Linked DNA regions of Archangium violaceum. The protein of the gene in region 1 binds, or shares a complex with, the protein of each later gene. Links are inferred from orthologs where the notes say so. Each region holds a gene or a part of one and is shown on either strand. Other genes may lie near its edges.

Region 1 (7,366 bases):
GGGGGCTCACGGAGCTCTTCTCCACGGCCACGGCCTGCAGCCGGGGAATGGCCTGGGGCTCCTGCAACCGGACGAGCGCGGTGATGGCGGCCTCGCGCAGCTCGGGGAAGCTCTCGTCCAGCAGGGGGAGGATGGCGGGCACGGCGCGCTTGTCGCCCAGATCGCCCAGTCCCCGCACCGCCGCGGCGGCGAGGATGACCTGGCTGTCACGCACCAGCGGCAGCAGCCGGTTGAAGGCCTCGGGCCGGCCGCTCTTGCCCAGCTCCTCGGCGGCGCCCACGCGCTCGGGCAGCGCCCCCTCGGTGAGCGCCAGCAGGTTGCGATCCCAGATGCCCTTGGACTCGGCGGCGACGACCTCGGCCATGGCGCCCGGCACGTTGGCCTGCTTGAGCGCCTGGACGATGACCTGCCGCGTCTGGCGGCCCCGCCGGCCGTACTGGAGGGTCAGGTAGGCCTTGGCCTTGTCGTTCTTCACCTGCGACAGGGCCATGGCGGCCTTGCCCTGGACGTCCACGTCGGAGTCCTCGAGCAGCTCGCCGAGCAGGTCCACGATACGGGCATCCTGACTCTTGCCGAGCGCCACGGCGGCCTCGCCGCGGACGATGGAGGCCATGTCCTTGGCCGCGCGGGTGAAGAGGGCGAGGTCGTCGGGGCGGGCCTCTTCGGCCAGCTTCTTCACGGCCAGGGCCCTCACCTCCGGGCGAGGGCTCTGCAGATCCGCGAGGAGCTGATCCCGACTGCCACTGCACCCGGCGTTGACGAGGAGGGCCAGGACGACGAGGAATTTACGCGCGCCGGTTCGCATCGTTCTCCGGGGAGGGAAAGCGTGAGACGCGGGCGGTTATATCAGCGGCGCGCGTGACCGCCCACGACTCAGCGACCCTTACGGGGCCCTCGTCCCCTCGGCGGCCCACCAGCACCCCGAGGACCGGCGGAGCCGCGAGGCCCACCGGCGCCACGCGGGCCACCGGCGCCGCGAGGTCCACCGGCCCCCCGAGGTCCACCGGCGCCACGAGAGGGACGCGCGTTCCACTCGGGTTTGGGCTCCTGGCGCTTCTTGGCGCGCCAGTCCACGAAGGAGCCGGAACCCGCGCCCGCCTCCTCGCCCGCCGGGCGTGCCGCACCGCGGCGTGCCGGGCGTCCCTCGTCCCCACCACCCCACGTCTTGCGCGCCGGCCGGCCCTCGGCTCCACCCGCCGCGCCCCATGTCTTGCGCGCCGGACGCGCGCCAGCCTCGCCGCGAGGCCCGGGACGAGCACCGCGCTCGCCGCGCTCCTCACCGCGCGGAGCCCACTCACGACGCTCCGGACGAGGACTGCGCGCGGGAACACGACGCTCGGCGCTCCCACCCGCGAACGGCGTGCGCTCGGCACGGTCACCGCCACGCGCCTCACCCCGCGGAGCCCACTCGCGACGCTCGGGACGAGCACCACGCTCGCCGCGCTCCTCACCTCGAGGCTTCCACTCGCGACGCTCCGGACCCGCACCACGCGCCGGCCCACGACGCTCGGCACCCGCGCCGAACGGCTTGCGCTCGGGACGCGCGCCAGCGCCGAACGGCTTGCGCTCGGCACGGTCACCGCCACGCGCCTCACCCCGCGGGGCCCACTCGCGACGCTCGGGACGAGCACCGCGCTCACCGCGCTCCTCTCCCCGAGGCTTCCACTCGCGACGCTCCGGACCCGCACCACGCGCCGGCCCACGACGCTCGGCACCCGCGCCAGCGCCGAACGGCTTGCGCTCGGGACGACCACCGCGCGCGGGCGCACGACGCTCGGCGCTCGCGCCGAACGGCTTGCGCTCGGGACGGCCACCCCGCTCCCCACGCTCCTCGCCCCGAGGGGCCCACGCCTTGCGCTCGGGACGGCTGCTCCGCTCCTCACGCTCCTCACCGCCGGACAGGCCCTCCTCCTGCTCGTCCTCGCGAGGCGTCCACGTGCGGCGCTCGGCTCGGCCACCCGCGGCTCCACGGAACGCGGGCCGGGAGCCACCCTCCCCTCGCGGCGCAGACTCCCTGCGCTCGGGCCGGGCAGCGGCGCGCGCCGGACGCTCCGCCTTCGCGCCCTTGCGCTCGGGACGCTCCGTCCGGGCGGCCCGCTCGGGCTTCGCCGCCGCACGCGGCTTCACGGGCTCGGGAGCCTCCTCGCCGAAATCCTCGTCGTCCATGTCCGACTCGAAGCCCGGCGCCGAGCGCCCATGGCGCCGCGGCGGCAGCTTCAGCTCGCGCTCCGGCGGCGAGGCCTTCCCGTCGGCCACTTCCTGAAGCATGCGCACCTGGTTCTCGCTGAGCGGCCGCAGCTCACCGGGGCGCAGGCCCTCGACGGTGATTCCCGCGTAGGACGGCCGGTACAGACGCACCACCGGGTAGCCCACCGCGGCGCACAGCCGCTTGATGAGGTGCGGGCGGCCCTCGGCCACCACCAGCTTCAGCCAGGTGTTGCGCTCGGCCTGCTCGAAGACCTCCACGGACAGCGGCGTGGCCATGCCGTCCTCCAGCCGCACGCCGCCGCGCAGCTTCTCCAGCGAGGCCGCGTCCGGCGTGCCCTTCACCTTCGCCAGGTACGTACGCGGCACCTGGAAGCTGGGGTGCGTCAGCTTGTGCGCCAGCGCCCCGTCGTCCGTGACGAGCAGCGCCCCTTCCGCGTCGTAGTCCAGCCGGCCCACCGGGAAGAGCCGCTTGCCGGTCTCCTCGAGGTAGTTGGCCACCGTGGGGCGGCCCTGCGGATCCGACAGCGTCGTCACCACGCCCACCGGCTTGTAGAGGAGGTAGTAGGTGGACTCCTCGGGGGGCGAGACGAGCTCGCCGTCCACCGTCACGAGATCCCCCGGCTCCACCTTGCTGCCGAGCTCCGTAATCTTCTGGTTGTTCACCGTCACGCGGCCCCCGGTGATGAGGTCCTCCGCGTGCCTGCGCGAGGCCACGCCCGCGCGGGCCAGGTACTTCTGCAAACGTTCAGACGCCATTACCGCCACCTTCCACTTCTTCGCCCACCCGTCAAGCAGGCTCTGAGCCCTTTTCGCCCTCCTCGGAGGGCGGCGGGGTCGGGTTCAGGACACTGGAAGCGACCTTCTGGGTCTTGTCCGCCTCGGACATGGCCGCCTCCAGCTCCTCGAGCGCGGCCTCGGATGCCGCCACGCTCTTCTCCATGCGCTTCTGGAACTCCGGGTCCGCCAGCGTCTCCACGGTGCCACTGGCACCCGGCGCCGACGGCCGTTCCTTCTCGACGATCTCCTGGTGCTCCTGCGTCAGCTCGTGGAACTCGCGCAGCGTGGGCAGGGCGGAGAGATCCTTCAGGGCGAAGAACTCGAGGAACTCGCGGGTCGTCCCGTACAGCATGGGCCGGCCCACCTCCTCCTTCTTGCCGAGGATCTTGATGAGCTTGCGATCCAACAGGGCCTTGATGACGGCGCCGCAGTCCACGCCGCGGATGTCCTCGACCTCCGGGCGGGTGACGGGCTGCCGGTAGGCGATGATGGCCAGCGTCTCCACGGCGGCGCGGGTGAGGCGCTGGGGCTTCACGCGCAGGTAGCGCCGCACGTACTCGCCCGAGTGCGGATCCGTGCGGAACTGCCAGCCGCCGGCCACCTCGTACAGGACGATGCCGCTGATGCCGTCGCGGTGGAGGCCGGAGATCTGGTTGAGCGCCTCCTGGATCTTCTCTCGGTCGATGCCCGTGGCCTCGAAGAGCTGATCCAGATCCAACGGCTTCTCCGCCACGAAGAGCACGCTCTCCACCACGGTGCGGACGCGCTCCGGGGAGAGGTTGCGGCTCTTCTGGACGAGCTTCTCGAAGGACGACTGGAGGTCGGGGACCTCGTCGGCCTCGATGGTGGCGACGTCCGAGTCCTCCAGCTCGTCCTCGTCACCGGGGCCGGTGACGGCGGCGATCTCCTCCTCGGTGAAGGGGCTGGGGCCGCCGGAGCCGCGCGACGGCTTGCCGCCGGGGTTCTCGGGGCCTTCGTTACCGGTACTCACTCTCGTCCACCTCCGTGGGGACCAGCCGCTCCAGGGCATCCCCGTTGGGCGTGAGCAGGATGTCCGCCAGGGGAGCCTCCTGGCTGACCTTGATGAGCCGCCGCTTCACCATCTCCAGGATGGCCAGGAAGGTGATGACCACCTCCTGACGGGTACGTTGCTCATCGAAGAGGCTCTCGAACGTGCACGGCGCCTGGGCGCGCAGGCGCTCGGCGATGCGGAGGATGGCCTCCGAGAGGCTCACCTTCTCGCGCACCACCTCGTGCTGCAGCTTGGGGGTCAGGCGCTCCAGCACCCGGTCGAGCGCCTCGATCAGCTTGAGGACGGAGAACTCCTGCAGGCCCACCTCCTCCTCGGGGATGGGCACGGCCTCCACGGGAACGCGGCGCGGGAAGACGTCGCGATCCAGGATGTCCTGCATGGCCAGCTGCTCGGCGGCGTCCTTGTACTTCTGGTACTCGAGCAGGCGGCGCACCAGCTCGGCGCGCGGGTCGCCCGCGTCCTCCTGCTGCAGCTCCGTCACCGCGTCCGTGGCCTGCTCCGCGGTGTCCTGGCGCGGCAGCAGCATGCGGCTCTTGAGGTGCGCCAGGGTGGCGGCCATCACCAGGAACTCGCCGGCGATGTCGAGGTTGATCTCCCGCATGCGCTCGAGGTGCTCGAGGTACTTCTCGGTGACGAGCGCGAGCGGGATGTCGAAGATGTCGAGCCGGTGCTCCTTGATGAGGTGGAGCAGCAGGTCGAGCGGGCCCTCGAAATTGGGCAAGGCGACCCTGAAGGCGTCGCCCGGACTGCGGGGGACGTCCGCCTCGAGGGTCTCCTCGGTGGGAGGGGCGCTGCGACGGCCTGCGCTCACCAGACGTCCTTCACGGGCTCAGGGAATGCCCACGGCGCGGCGCACCCGCTGCATGAGCCGGGACGCCTCGGCACGGGCCCGCTCGGCGCCATCCTGGAGGATGCGCTCGAGCTCGGCCGGGTCGCTCAACAGCTCCTGGCGGCGCTGGCGCGCCGGCCCGAACGTCTCGTGGAACGCCTCGAGGAGCAGCTTCTTGTAGTCGCCGTAGCCCTTGCCACCCGCGCGCCAGGAGGCATCGACCTCCTTGAAACGCGACTCGGGCAGCATGACCTTGAGCAGGTCGTACAGGGGGGCGTTCTCGGTGGGCTTGGGCGCCTCGACGGGGGTGGAGTCCGTCTTGACGCTCATGATGCGCTTCTTGATCTCCTTCTCGTCGCCGAAGAGCTCGATGGTGTTGCCGTAGGACTTGGACATCTTCTGTCCGTCCACGCCGGGCACCACGGCGGTGCTCTCCTGGATGCGCGCGGTGGGCAGCTTGAGGATGCCGGGAGCGTGCCCCTTCTCCTTGCCCTCGGGATCCTGCGGGTCGTACCCGGGCACGTAGGTGACGTTGAACTTCACCGCCCAGTCGCGGGCGAACTCGATGTGCTGGATCTGATCCCTGCCCACCGGCACGGCGTCCGCGCTGTAGAGCAGGATGTCGGCGGCCATCAGCACCGGGTAGGCGAAGAGGCCGAAGTCCGGGCTGATGCCCTTGGCCACCTTGTCCTTGTAGCTGTGGGCGCGCTCCAGGTGGGCGTGCGGCACGACGGTGCCGAGGATCCAGTTGAGCTCCAGGACCTCCTTCACGTCGCTCTGGCGGAAGAGCACGGCCTTCTTGGGATCCAACCCGAGCGACAGGTAGGCGACGGCGGCCTCGCGCGTGAGCTCCTCGGCCTGCTTGGGATCGCGCACGGTGGTGAGCGCGTGCAGGTTGGCGATGAAGAAGTAGGCCTCGCCCTCATCCTGGAGCTGAACGAACTGACGCAGGGCACCGTAGTAGTTGCCAATGTGCAACCGGCCCGACGATTGAACTCCCGAGAGAATCCGCATGACTCCGACGCCTATACACGAAGGGGGTGACAGCCCTGGTTCGCACACCCAGCGCTGCCCTGCAACTTTCCTGCGACCCCACCCCACCTTTCGCGATCGCCCGCCTGCTCCCCGGTCAGCCCGATTACTGGGGAGTTCTTGGGACGCGAGACAAAGGTGTGTGAAATCAAAGGGTTGAGCTGAGGGGCGGGGTCCGCTACGGTGTGCTTCCCCCCGCGAGAAGGAAGTCGTCGAATGGAGCGCTTCAAGGGCAACCTGGCCACGTACCGGCTGCAGTTACTGATGCCCGCGTTCTTCGAGGCGCCAGCGCTGGACGGGATGTTGAAGGTGGAGCGGGCGGCGGTGCGCAGGCACTTCTTCCTGCGGCACGGGCGGCTGGTGGGAGAGAGCTCGAGCGAGCCGATGGAGCACCTGGGGCAGGTGCTGGTGCGGCTGGGAATCCTGGACGCGACGCGAGCGGCGGCGGCCTTCGACGCGGCGGAGACGGCGGGGAAGCCCTTCGGCACGGTGCTGGTGGAGCGGGGGCTGGTGTCGAAGGCGCGGCTGGTGGAGGCGCTGGAGCACAAGACGCGCGAGGCGCTCTTCGACTGCTACGGCTGGGAGTCGGGCGAGGTGGAGTTCCGCCCGGGGTTGCCGCCGTTGGGGCCGGCGGTGGAGCTGCAACTGGGCCTGAAGGAGCTGCACCGGGACGCGCTGGCGCGGCTGCGCGAGTGGAAGGTGTTCTGGGAGCTGTTCCCGGGGCCGGACACCACGTTCCAGGTGTACCGGGAGTTCGCGGTGGAGACGGTGTCGGCGGTGGAGGAGCACCTGCTGCACCTGGCGGCGAAGGGCGCGACGCTGAGCGAGCTGCTGGCGGCGGCGCCGGAAGGTCCGCTGCACGGGGCGAGATGGGTGCTGCGCCTGTACCGGCGCGGGGCGCTGACGCCGCGGAGGCCCGAGGGCCCGAAGGTGGGCGAAGCAACGCGGCTGGCGGATCTGCTGGCGCTGGCGAGGGGACTGGTGGAGGCGGGCCGGTACGAGGAGGCGGTGAGCGTGGCGGCGCAGGTGCTGGAGCGGGCGCCGGTGCCGGAGGCACACGCCCTGTACCGGGAGGCGGAGGTACGGCTGACGGTGGCGCTGGCGGACGAGGTGCTGGAGCTGGACGGGCGGCTGTACTTCGAGCCGTTGCCGCGCCCCACGCCGGCATCACTGACGGCGGACGACCTCTACCTGTACGCGAAGCTGAGGGGCAGCCGGAGCGTGCGCGAAGTGCTGCACAACGCGGCGATGGGCGAGCTGGCGGCGTACCGGGCGTTGAGGCGGCTGATGGACGCGGGGATCGCCCGGGTGATGCCCGACAACAGCGGGATGCCGAAGCGGCGCACGAAAACAGACCCCTACGGGACACCCGTGTATGTCCCCTCTCCCTCTGGGAGAGGGCTAGGGTGAGGGTATAGGAGCCCGTGTGGCTCCAGTCCGTGGCAACCACAGCGAGCCCAGCGTCAACGGGACCGAATCAAACGGTT
Region 2 (8,752 bases), 2.3 Mb from region 1 along the record:
AGAAGAGCGGCGACCAGGAGCTGGTGGACTTCTTCCGCGACTACCAGGAGGCGCAGCGCGACCTGGCCGAGCGCGCCAAGAACCTGCTGGGCGCCCGGCTGATGCGCACCGAGGGTGTCCAGGCCGGGACCACCCAGAAGAGCGGTGGCGCCAGCAAGAAGGGCGGCAAGAAGGTGATGCAGGCCCAGCAGCACGGCTCGCCCGGAGCCCAGACGAACGCCCAGGTGAAGTCCGGCGGCCGGCCGAACGATGACATCGTGGACGAGGAGTCCAAGGAGTCCTTCCCGGCCAGCGACTCACCCGCCCGCTACTAGTGGGCCCGGAGTTGGATGCGCGCGAGGGGCTGGATTCCCGGAACGGGGGTCGTCTTCACTCCCAGTCCGTGGCTGGTACCGGATCGCCCCTCGCGTGCGCCGTCCTGATCTCACACCCAACGCACCATTCCACCCGCACTGAGGAAGAGCCGAGCTGCCCGGACACTTGTCCGCGTGCGCTTCTCCCCTACCCCGGTGCGAGCGCTTCGTGCCCGGAGACTCCAGGCCCGAACTCCGCGTCACTAAGGCTTGCCCAGGAGTGAGAGGACCCATAAACAGGCAACTCCCGCGACCCGGGCGGAGCTTCCGTCCGCCCGCTGCGGGTTGGGAGGAGCAACGCCGATGAGCGACGACAGGCCGGAGGTCACCCAGACCGTGCAGACGGGTCCCGAGGGACGGTCGACACGGATCCAGGTGCGAGAGTGGACGGTGGAGGTGGTGGCCGGCCCTGACAAGGGGAAGAAGGTCACCACGCAAGACGCGCTGCTGCGCGTGGGCTCGGATCCGGCGACGGACCTGGTGCTCAGTGACCAGACGGTGAGCCGTCGGCACATCGAGATGGAGCGCACGTCGAAGGGCATCCTCCTGCGCGACCTGGGCAGCCGCAATGGCACGTTCCTGGACGGACACCAGGTGATGCAGGTGCTGCTGCAGCCGGGCGACAAGGTGGTGCTGGGCAAGACGAAGCTGGCCATCAAGCAGGAGGCCCGCGCCACCGAGGTGGAGGTGATGGGTGGAGCCGACGCCTTCGGCGGGCTGGTGGCCACCTCGGAGATGATGCGGGTCGTCTTCTCGCAGCTGCGCGGCATCGCCCGCGAGGACATGAACCTGCTGGTGGAGGGCGAGACGGGCACCGGCAAGGAGCTGGCGGCGCGCGCGGTGCACGAGCACTCGCGCCGGCGGCACGGCCCCTTCAAGGTGGTGGACTGCAACCTCATCACCGAGGAGAAGGCCGAGCGCGAGCTGTTCGGCGGCCTGCGCTCCGGAGGAGACGAGGACGACAAGGGCTCCAAGGGCGTCTTCGAGGCGGCCCAGGGTGGAACCCTGTTCCTGGACGAGGTGGGCGAGCTGCCGCTGTCGCTGCAGCCCAAGCTGCTGCGCGTGCTGGAGTCGCGCGAGGTGCCCTCGCTGGACGGGGCGCCGGTGCCGGTGGACGTGCGCGTCATCGCCTCCACGCACCGCAACCTCGAGGAGGACGTGCGCCAGGGCCGCTTCCGGGCGGACCTCTACTACCGGCTGGCGGTGGCGCGCGTGCGCCTGCCCCCGCTGCGCACCCGGCGCGAGGACATCCCCGTGCTGGCCCAGTCCCTGCTGCGCGGCCTCAAGTCCTCCTTCGAGCTCACCCCCCAGACGATCGCCCTCTTCGAGGGCTACGACTGGCCGGGCAACGTGCGCGAGCTGCGCAACGTGCTGGAGCGCGGCGCCCTCATGCAGGAGACGGGCAACGTCAGCTGGCTGGACTTCATGGCCCAGCCCCAGCGCAAGGCGGAGGGTGGCGAGCAGCCCACCACCAGCGTGGCCGCGCTGGTGACGGGCATGCCCTACCACGAGGCCAAGGACCGGGTGGTGGCCGACTTCGAGCGCCTCTACTTCGCCGAGGTCATGCGTCAGTCCAACTTCGACATGAAGACGGCCGAGCAGCACACCGGCCTGTCCATGCAGAGCCTCTACCGACTGCTCAAGAAGAACGGTCTGCGCCTGAAGGATCTCAAGAACGCCGAGGGCCTTGATAAATGAGGCCCCCGCTGTTCCAACCCCAAAGGAGATCCCCGACATGATGCGCCGTATCGCCATCGCCTCCGTCCTCCTCGCGGCCGGGTGCGTCAGCCAGCAGGGGGCCCAGAAGGGCCCGACCACCACCGAAGAGCGGATGCGCATCACCAACCAGCTTCCGTTCGACGTGAGCGTCTGCCAGGCCCGCTCCCCCACCCTGCCCCAGCCGGCCAACCAGAACATCCTCCTGGGCGCCATCAGCTCCGCGCGCCCGGAGGTGATGGAGTGCCTCGTGGACCCCAAGTCCCGCGGCACCGCCGAGACCACCCAGGTGGTGGTGAAGACCTCCGTCACGGATCAGGGCGGCACCCACTCCATCTCCGGTGAGAACCTCACCGCCGAGGGGCAGGCCTGCATCCAGAAGATCGTGGACGCGCGCGTGCCGCTCGCCGCCCTGCCCGCGGGCGCCCAGCCGGTGCAGTCCGAGAGCACCTTCATCCACGAGCTGAACAACAGCCCCAGCGTCAAGTTCGGCATCAACCCGGGCTCGGACTTCTCGGGCGCCGTGCGGCTCGGCCAGCCCACCTGGTGCGACTGCTACACGGGCTTCGACAGCAAGATCCCCCCGCTCCTCAAGGCCAACGTGGACCTGAAGAAGGGCGCGGCCACCGCCGCCGACATCACCTTCGACCCGGTGGGCACCCCCGAGGGCGACCAGCTCGCCGCCTGCCTCAAGGGCAAGATGATGGCCCTGCCGGCGAAGCTGGAGGTGGACCAGCTGAAGTTCTCCTACCGCTTCGTCCACTTCAACTCGCAGGTCACCGAGCTCTCCGCGGACCTGCCGCCCGAGCAGCGCTTCTTCCAGCTCGAGCTGGTGCGCAACCAGCGCTCCGCCGACGCCGCCATCGCCCTCGGCACGCGCGCCAACGCCGCCGAGGTCTATGACGCCATCGTCGCCAAATACCAGAAGACCAAGGACTGGAAGCTGATCGACGAGCTGAAGGCCAAGTGCGCCACGCTCGTGGAGGCCACCCAGTCCATGGTGAGCGCCATCGACGCCCAGCTCAAGGTGGACCAGAGCACCCTGGCCATCGCCCAGGAGCTCAAGGCCAAGGACGAGTCCTGGGCCGAGGTCGAGACCAAGACCCAGGTCATCATCAACGCCACCCAGCAGGACCTGGACAACGCCCAGAAGCGCCTGGCGGACGACAAGTCCATCTGCCCCAAGGAGCGCAAGTAACGCGCCGTCCCAAAGGACACTCCTGACATGACGAAGGCGTGGGAGCCGGTCCGGGTCCCACGCCTTTTCGTTTGCGGACTTGATAAACGAGGTCCCCGCTGTCTCAACCCCAAGGAGAGCTTCCACATGATGCGCCGTATCGCCATCGCATCCCTCGTCCTCGCGTCCGGCTGTGCCACCACGCAGGACGCTCAGTCGGGCGGCACCCAGGAGCGGATGCGGATCGCCAATCAGTTCCCGTTCGACACGTCCGTGTGCCAGACCCAGGCACTTGCCCTGCCCCAGCCCCTCAGCCCGAACTCCCTCCTGGGAGCGCTCTTCTCCTCCCAGCCCGAGGTCCTGGAGTGTCTGACGGACCCCAAGTCCCGTGGCCAGGCGAAGGCCACCCGGGTGATCGTCAAGGACACCGTCACCGACCAGGGCGGCACCCACGCCATCTCCGGTGAGAACCTCACCGCCGAGGGCCAGGCGTGCATCCAGAAGGCCCTGGACACGCGCGTGCCGCTCACCGCCCTGCCCTCGGGCTCCAAGCCGGTGGAGTACCAGACCGAGTTCACCCACGACCAGGACACCGGCATCAGCGTGAAGTTCGGCCTCAACCCGGGCTCGGACTACTCGGGCGGCGTGCGGCTCGGCCAGGCCTCCTGGTGCGACTGCTACGCGGGCTTCGCCAACAAGGTCCCGCCCACCCTCCTCGCCAACGTGCACCTCCGCCGCCTCAAGTCCGCCCAGGAGCAGGCCCTCGGAGACGCTCGCGTCCTTCCGCTTCCCGCCGGACAGCAGGGGGATTCGCGCAGTGCCCAGAAGGCCGCCGAGGAGATCACCAAGTCGTTGCCCGTCTCGGTCGACATCACCTTCGAGCCGTCGGGGACTCCCGAGGGTGACCAGCTCGCCGCCTGCCTCAAGGCCAAGATGATGACCGTCCCGATGAAGCTGGAGACGGACCAGCTCAAGTTCACCTACCGCTTCGCCCACCTCAACTCGCGCGCCACCGAGCCCGCCTCGCACCTGGCCCCCGAGATGCGCTTCTTCCAGATGGATCTGTCGCGCGGCCAGCGCTCCGCCGACGCCGCCCTCGCCATCGGCGCTCGTGACAGTGCCGCCGCCTCCTATGACGCCGTGGTGGCCCAGTTCCAGACCGCCTCCAAGCGCAAGCAGATTGATCTGCTGTCGGAGCTGACCTCCAAGTGTGGTGCGCTCGTCACCACTTCGCAGCGGATCGTCGACGCCATCTCCGCCCAGCTCCAGGTGGACCAGCAGACCCTGACCCTCACCCAGGAGCTCAAGGCCAAGGACCCGAGCTTCGCGGAGATCGAGTCCCGGCTCCAGGAGGCCGTCGGCGCCACCCAGCAGGATCTCGGCAACGCCCAGAAGCGCCTCGAGGAGGACAAGGCGCTGTGCGCCAAGCTCAACCCCAAGTAACCGGGACACGGTGAGCCTGGAATGACGAAGGCGCGGGACCCGGACATGGGTTCCGCGCCTTTTGTTCTCGAGGGCTCCAACCGGGGGCCGGATACCCTCACCCCGTCCCTCTCCCAGGGGGAGAGGGGTGGTTACGCGGCGGTGATGTTGTCGTTGGCCGCCTTCGCCTCTCGCAGCTTCACGCTCACCAGCTTCGAGATGCCCGGCTCCTCCATCGTCACGCCGTACAGCGTGTCCGCCACTTCCATCGTCCGCTTGTTGTGGGTGATCAGGATGAACTGCGACTGCTTGCTCATCTCCTTCACCATGTCGTTGTAGCGGCCCACGTTGCCCTCATCCAGCGGCGCGTCGACCTCGTCCAGGAGGCAGAAGGGCGTCGGCTTGATGAGGAAGATGGCGAAGATGAGCGCCACCGCCGTCAGCGCCTTCTCGCCGCCCGACAGCAGGTTCATGCTCTGCAGCTTCTTGCCCGGCGGCTGCGCCACGATCTCCACGCCCGGCTCTCCGCCCTGCCCCTCGTTCGTCAGCACCAGGCTCGCCCGCCCGCCGCCGAACAGCCGCGGGAAGATGGCCTGGAACTTCTCGTTCACGATCTCGAACGTCTGCTTGAAGCGCTCGCGGCTCGACGCGTCGATGCGCCGGATCGCCTCCTGCAGCTTCTCCATCGAGTCCGTCAGGTCCTTCTTCTGCGTCAGCAGGAACTCGGAGCGCTGGGCCAGCTCCGTGTGCTCGTCGATGGCCGTGAGGTTGATCTCCCCCATCTTCTCCACCTGCGCCCGCAGGTCCTTCAGCTCCTGCTCCGCCTCCTCGCTCAGCGACGGCAGCATGTGGTAGCGGTGCACCTCTTCCTGCAGCTCCGTCGCGTGCCGCTCGCGGATGCCCGCCACCAGGTGCTCCAGCTCCAGGGCGATCTCCCGCTCGCGCAGGGTGATCTGCGACAGGCCCTGGGTCAGCCCGTCCAGCTTCGTGCGCAGCTCGCGCAGCACGTTGTCCTGCTCGCGCACCGCGCCGGACGCCGCGCCATGGGCCATGCGGCGGGCCTCCAGGCCCTCGGAGGCCCCGCGCAGCTCCTCCGTCTTCCTGGCGCGCTCCGCCTCCGTCTCGGAGATGCGGCGCTGGAACTCCTCCACCCGCGCCGCGCCGTCGCGCACCGCGTTCTCCAGCTTGCGCACCCGGCCCGCCATCTCCTCCTTCTGGGCCAGCAGGCTCTCCAGCTCCTTGCGCGCCGACTCCCCGCGCTCGCCGCCCGCCGCCACCTTCACCTTCAGCGAGGTGAGGTTCGACGTGGCCGTCTCCCCCCGCTGCTTGAGCGACTCGATCTCGCCCACCAGCTGCTTCACGCGCTCCTCGCGCGACTCGCGGTCCGCCTGGCCGTGCGTCACCTCACCCCGGCTGTTCTCCTCCTCGTGCGCCAGCCCGTCGTACATGTGCGCGAGCTGCGACTCGTCGGCGTCCAGCGCCCGGATGCGGTCGCGCACCCGCGCCAGGTCCTCGCTCGCCTTGTGCAGGTCCTTCTCCTGGTGGGCGAGGCTCAGCTCCTCGGCGTGCTGGTTCTTCGCCAGCCCCTTGAGCACGTCCTCCGTGTCCCCCATCTGCTTCTGCAGGGTGTAGTGCCGGGTGAGGATCTCGTTGTAGCGCTCCTCCACCCGGGCCACCTCGGCGGCCAGCTCGGCGATCTCCCGCTTCTTCTGCAGGGCGCCCACCGCGGCGCCCTCGCGCTCACCGCCGGTGATGGTGCCGTCCGGGCGGAACACCTCGCCGTCCAGGGTGACGAGCGTGTACGCGGTGCCCTCGGCGTCCGCGTACGCCTTCGCGGCGGCCAGGTCCGTCACGATGACCACGTCCCCGAGGAGCAGCTGCACCACGGGCTTGAGCGACTCCTCGCACGTCACCTCGTTGAAGGCGATGGCCAGCACGCCGGGCCGCGACAGGTCCGGCTGCACCGTGGAGGGCACGCGCTCGGGCGGGGGCACCGGCAGGAAGCTGCCCCGGCCCTCGGCGGCGTCCTTGAGGTACTCCACCAGCTCCACGCCCTTGTCGCGGCTCTCCACGACGACGTGCTGCAGCCGCTCGCCCAGCACGGCCTCCACCGCGCGCTCGAAGCGGGGCGTGGTGGAGATGACGTCGGCCACCAGACCGAAGATGCCCTGCTGCCGGGCGTCCTCGCCGGCGCGCACCATCACCGCGCGCACGCCCTTGTCGAAGCCCTCGTAGTCCTTCTGCAGCGCTTCCAGGGAGGCGAGCCGGCTGCGCTTGTCGCTCAGCTCCTCGCGCAGGCCGATGACCTGCACCTCGTTCTCCATGAAGGCCTGGCGCGTGCGCACGAGCGCCTCTTCCTCATGGCCCTTGCGCTCGGCCAGCTCCAGCGACAGGTGGCGGCTCTCCTCCACCCGGCGGGCCACCTCCTGGCGCACGTCCTCGAGCTGCTTCTCCTGCTCGCGCAGGGACTCGGCCTCGGCGCGGTTGCGGGCGCGGCGGGCCTCCAGGTCCGTCTTCTGGCGGGCCAGGTTGACGAGGTTGCTCTCGTGGTTGGCCAGGCGGCTGGCCACGGTGACGAGCGCGGCGCGCTCCTGCTCCAGCCGCATGGAGATTTCCGTCTGCAGCTGGCTCACCCGGCGCAGCTCCTCCTGCGCCACCTTCATGGCGACCTCGTCCTCCTTCCAGGAGCCGGCGATGTTGCTCAGCTCGGCCTCGCGGGCGGCCATGGTACCGGCCACCTCCTCCTGGCGGGACTTGAGGGCGTGCAGCTCGGTCTCGGACTGGGTGACGCGGGCGGCCGTCTCCTCCAGGTCCTTGCGCCAGTAGGCCAGGTCCTGATCCGCGCGCTGCACGGCGCTCTCCATCGCGTGCACCTCGGCGGAGAGCTTCTGCAGGGCCTCGGTCTCGGCCTCCAGCTCGGCGCGGCGGGAGGTGATGACGGCCTCCAGCTCGCGCATCTTCTCCAGGCCCTCGCGCTCCTCGCCGCCCAGACTGCCCAGCCGCTCCTGGAGCTGCTTGGCCTCCACGTTGAGCGCCAGGAAGCGGTGCGAGGCCGAGTGCAGCTCGATCTCCCGCATGCGCGTCTTGAGCTTCTTGTACTTCTCGGCCTTCTTGGCTTGGCGCGAGAGGCTCTCCAGGCGGCGCTCCAGCTCGGAGGTGATGTCGGTGACGCGCAGGAGGTTGGCCTGGGTGGCCTCCAGCTTGCGCTCGGCGGCCTTGCGGCGGGCCTTGTACTTGGTGACGCCCGCGGCCTCCTCGATGAGGTGGCGCCGGTCCTCGGGCTTGCTGGAGACGATGAGGCCCACGCGGCCCTGCTCGATGATGGAGTAGGCCTTGGTGCCCACGCCGGTGCCGAGGAAGAGCTCGGTGATGTCCAGCAGGCGGCAGATGGTCTTGTTGATGAGGTACTCGGACTCGCCGCTGCGGAAGAGGCGGCGGGTGACGGTCACCTCGGAGAGGCCGGAGAGGTGGGCCGGGAGGGTGTCCGTCTCGTCCACGTGGAAGGTGAGCGACACCTCGGCCATGGACAGGGGCGGCTTGGACTCCGAGCCGTTGAAGATGACGTCCTCCATGCCACGGCCGCGCAGGTTCTTGGCGCTCTGCTCGCCCATCACCCAGCGGATGGAGTCCACCACGTTGGACTTGCCGCACCCGTTGGGTCCGACGATGCCCGTCACCCCGTCATCGAACGTGAAGACGCTGCGTTCCATGAACGATTTGAAGCCGGTGATGTCCAGGCGCTTGATTCGCATGTGAAACGGGCTCCCGAAAGGTGGGCAGGCGAGGGAGGAAGCGCGCCGAAGGCCGAAAAATCGGCCTCGGAGCGATCAGACGAGTAGCACGCTGGATCTCAAGCGATCAAGCATCACCCTGCCATGCATGACACTAGGCGAGCAGGCAAGCATGGCGCCCACCGGGCTGGCGACCGGGGGGTTGTACGGGCGGGAACAGACCCTACCTTTAGTCAACCGTTAATGGAGGCGACCTACGTTCGAGCCCCTGCTTGCTCTCTCCCTCCTCGTTGGAGCAGGCCCGGCGGGCATAGCAGCCCCGTCTGACACGGCCGTGCCCCAGGCGAGCTGTC

The links.
Region 2: the proteins of JRI60_RS27560 (region 1) and smc are in contact, whole or in part, in a crystal structure (PDB 3ZGX), measured with the Bacillus subtilis proteins. The link is inferred for Archangium violaceum from one-to-one orthologs.

Annotation. Positions count from the first base shown.
Region 1 is NZ_CP069396.1:6,847,489-6,854,854, forward strand. Bases 2,897-5,642 are described here. They hold JRI60_RS27560 (segregation and condensation protein A), read right to left. Parts: upstream 4,830-5,642; coding sequence 3,963-4,829; downstream 2,897-3,962. Other genes in these bases: JRI60_RS27550 (pseudouridine synthase), read right to left, coding at 2,897-2,964; scpB (SMC-Scp complex subunit ScpB), read right to left, coding at 2,996-3,976; trpS (tryptophan--tRNA ligase), read right to left, coding at 4,848-5,642. In the rest of the region: JRI60_RS27545 (HEAT repeat domain-containing protein), read right to left, coding at 1-805; more of JRI60_RS27550, read right to left, coding at 874-2,896; more of trpS, read right to left, coding at 5,643-5,861; JRI60_RS27570 (DUF4388 domain-containing protein), read left to right, coding at 6,096-7,289; JRI60_RS27575 (Uma2 family endonuclease), read right to left, coding at 7,281-7,366. UniProt on the Bacillus subtilis protein: Participates in chromosomal partition during cell division. May act via the formation of a condensin-like complex containing Smc and ScpB that pull DNA away from mid-cell into both cell halves.
Region 2 is NZ_CP069396.1:4,566,141-4,574,892, reverse strand. The notes cover bases 4,621-8,752. They hold smc (chromosome segregation protein SMC), read right to left. Parts: upstream 8,421-8,752; coding sequence 4,821-8,420; downstream 4,621-4,820. Other genes in these bases: JRI60_RS18905 (TapB family protein), read left to right, coding at 8,734-8,752; JRI60_RS18915 (hypothetical protein), read left to right, coding at 4,621-4,689. In the rest of the region: JRI60_RS18930 (hypothetical protein), read left to right, coding at 1-314; JRI60_RS18925 (sigma 54-interacting transcriptional regulator), read left to right, coding at 657-2,051; JRI60_RS18920 (hypothetical protein), read left to right, coding at 2,089-3,267; more of JRI60_RS18915, read left to right, coding at 3,394-4,620. UniProt on the Bacillus subtilis protein: Required for chromosome condensation and partitioning.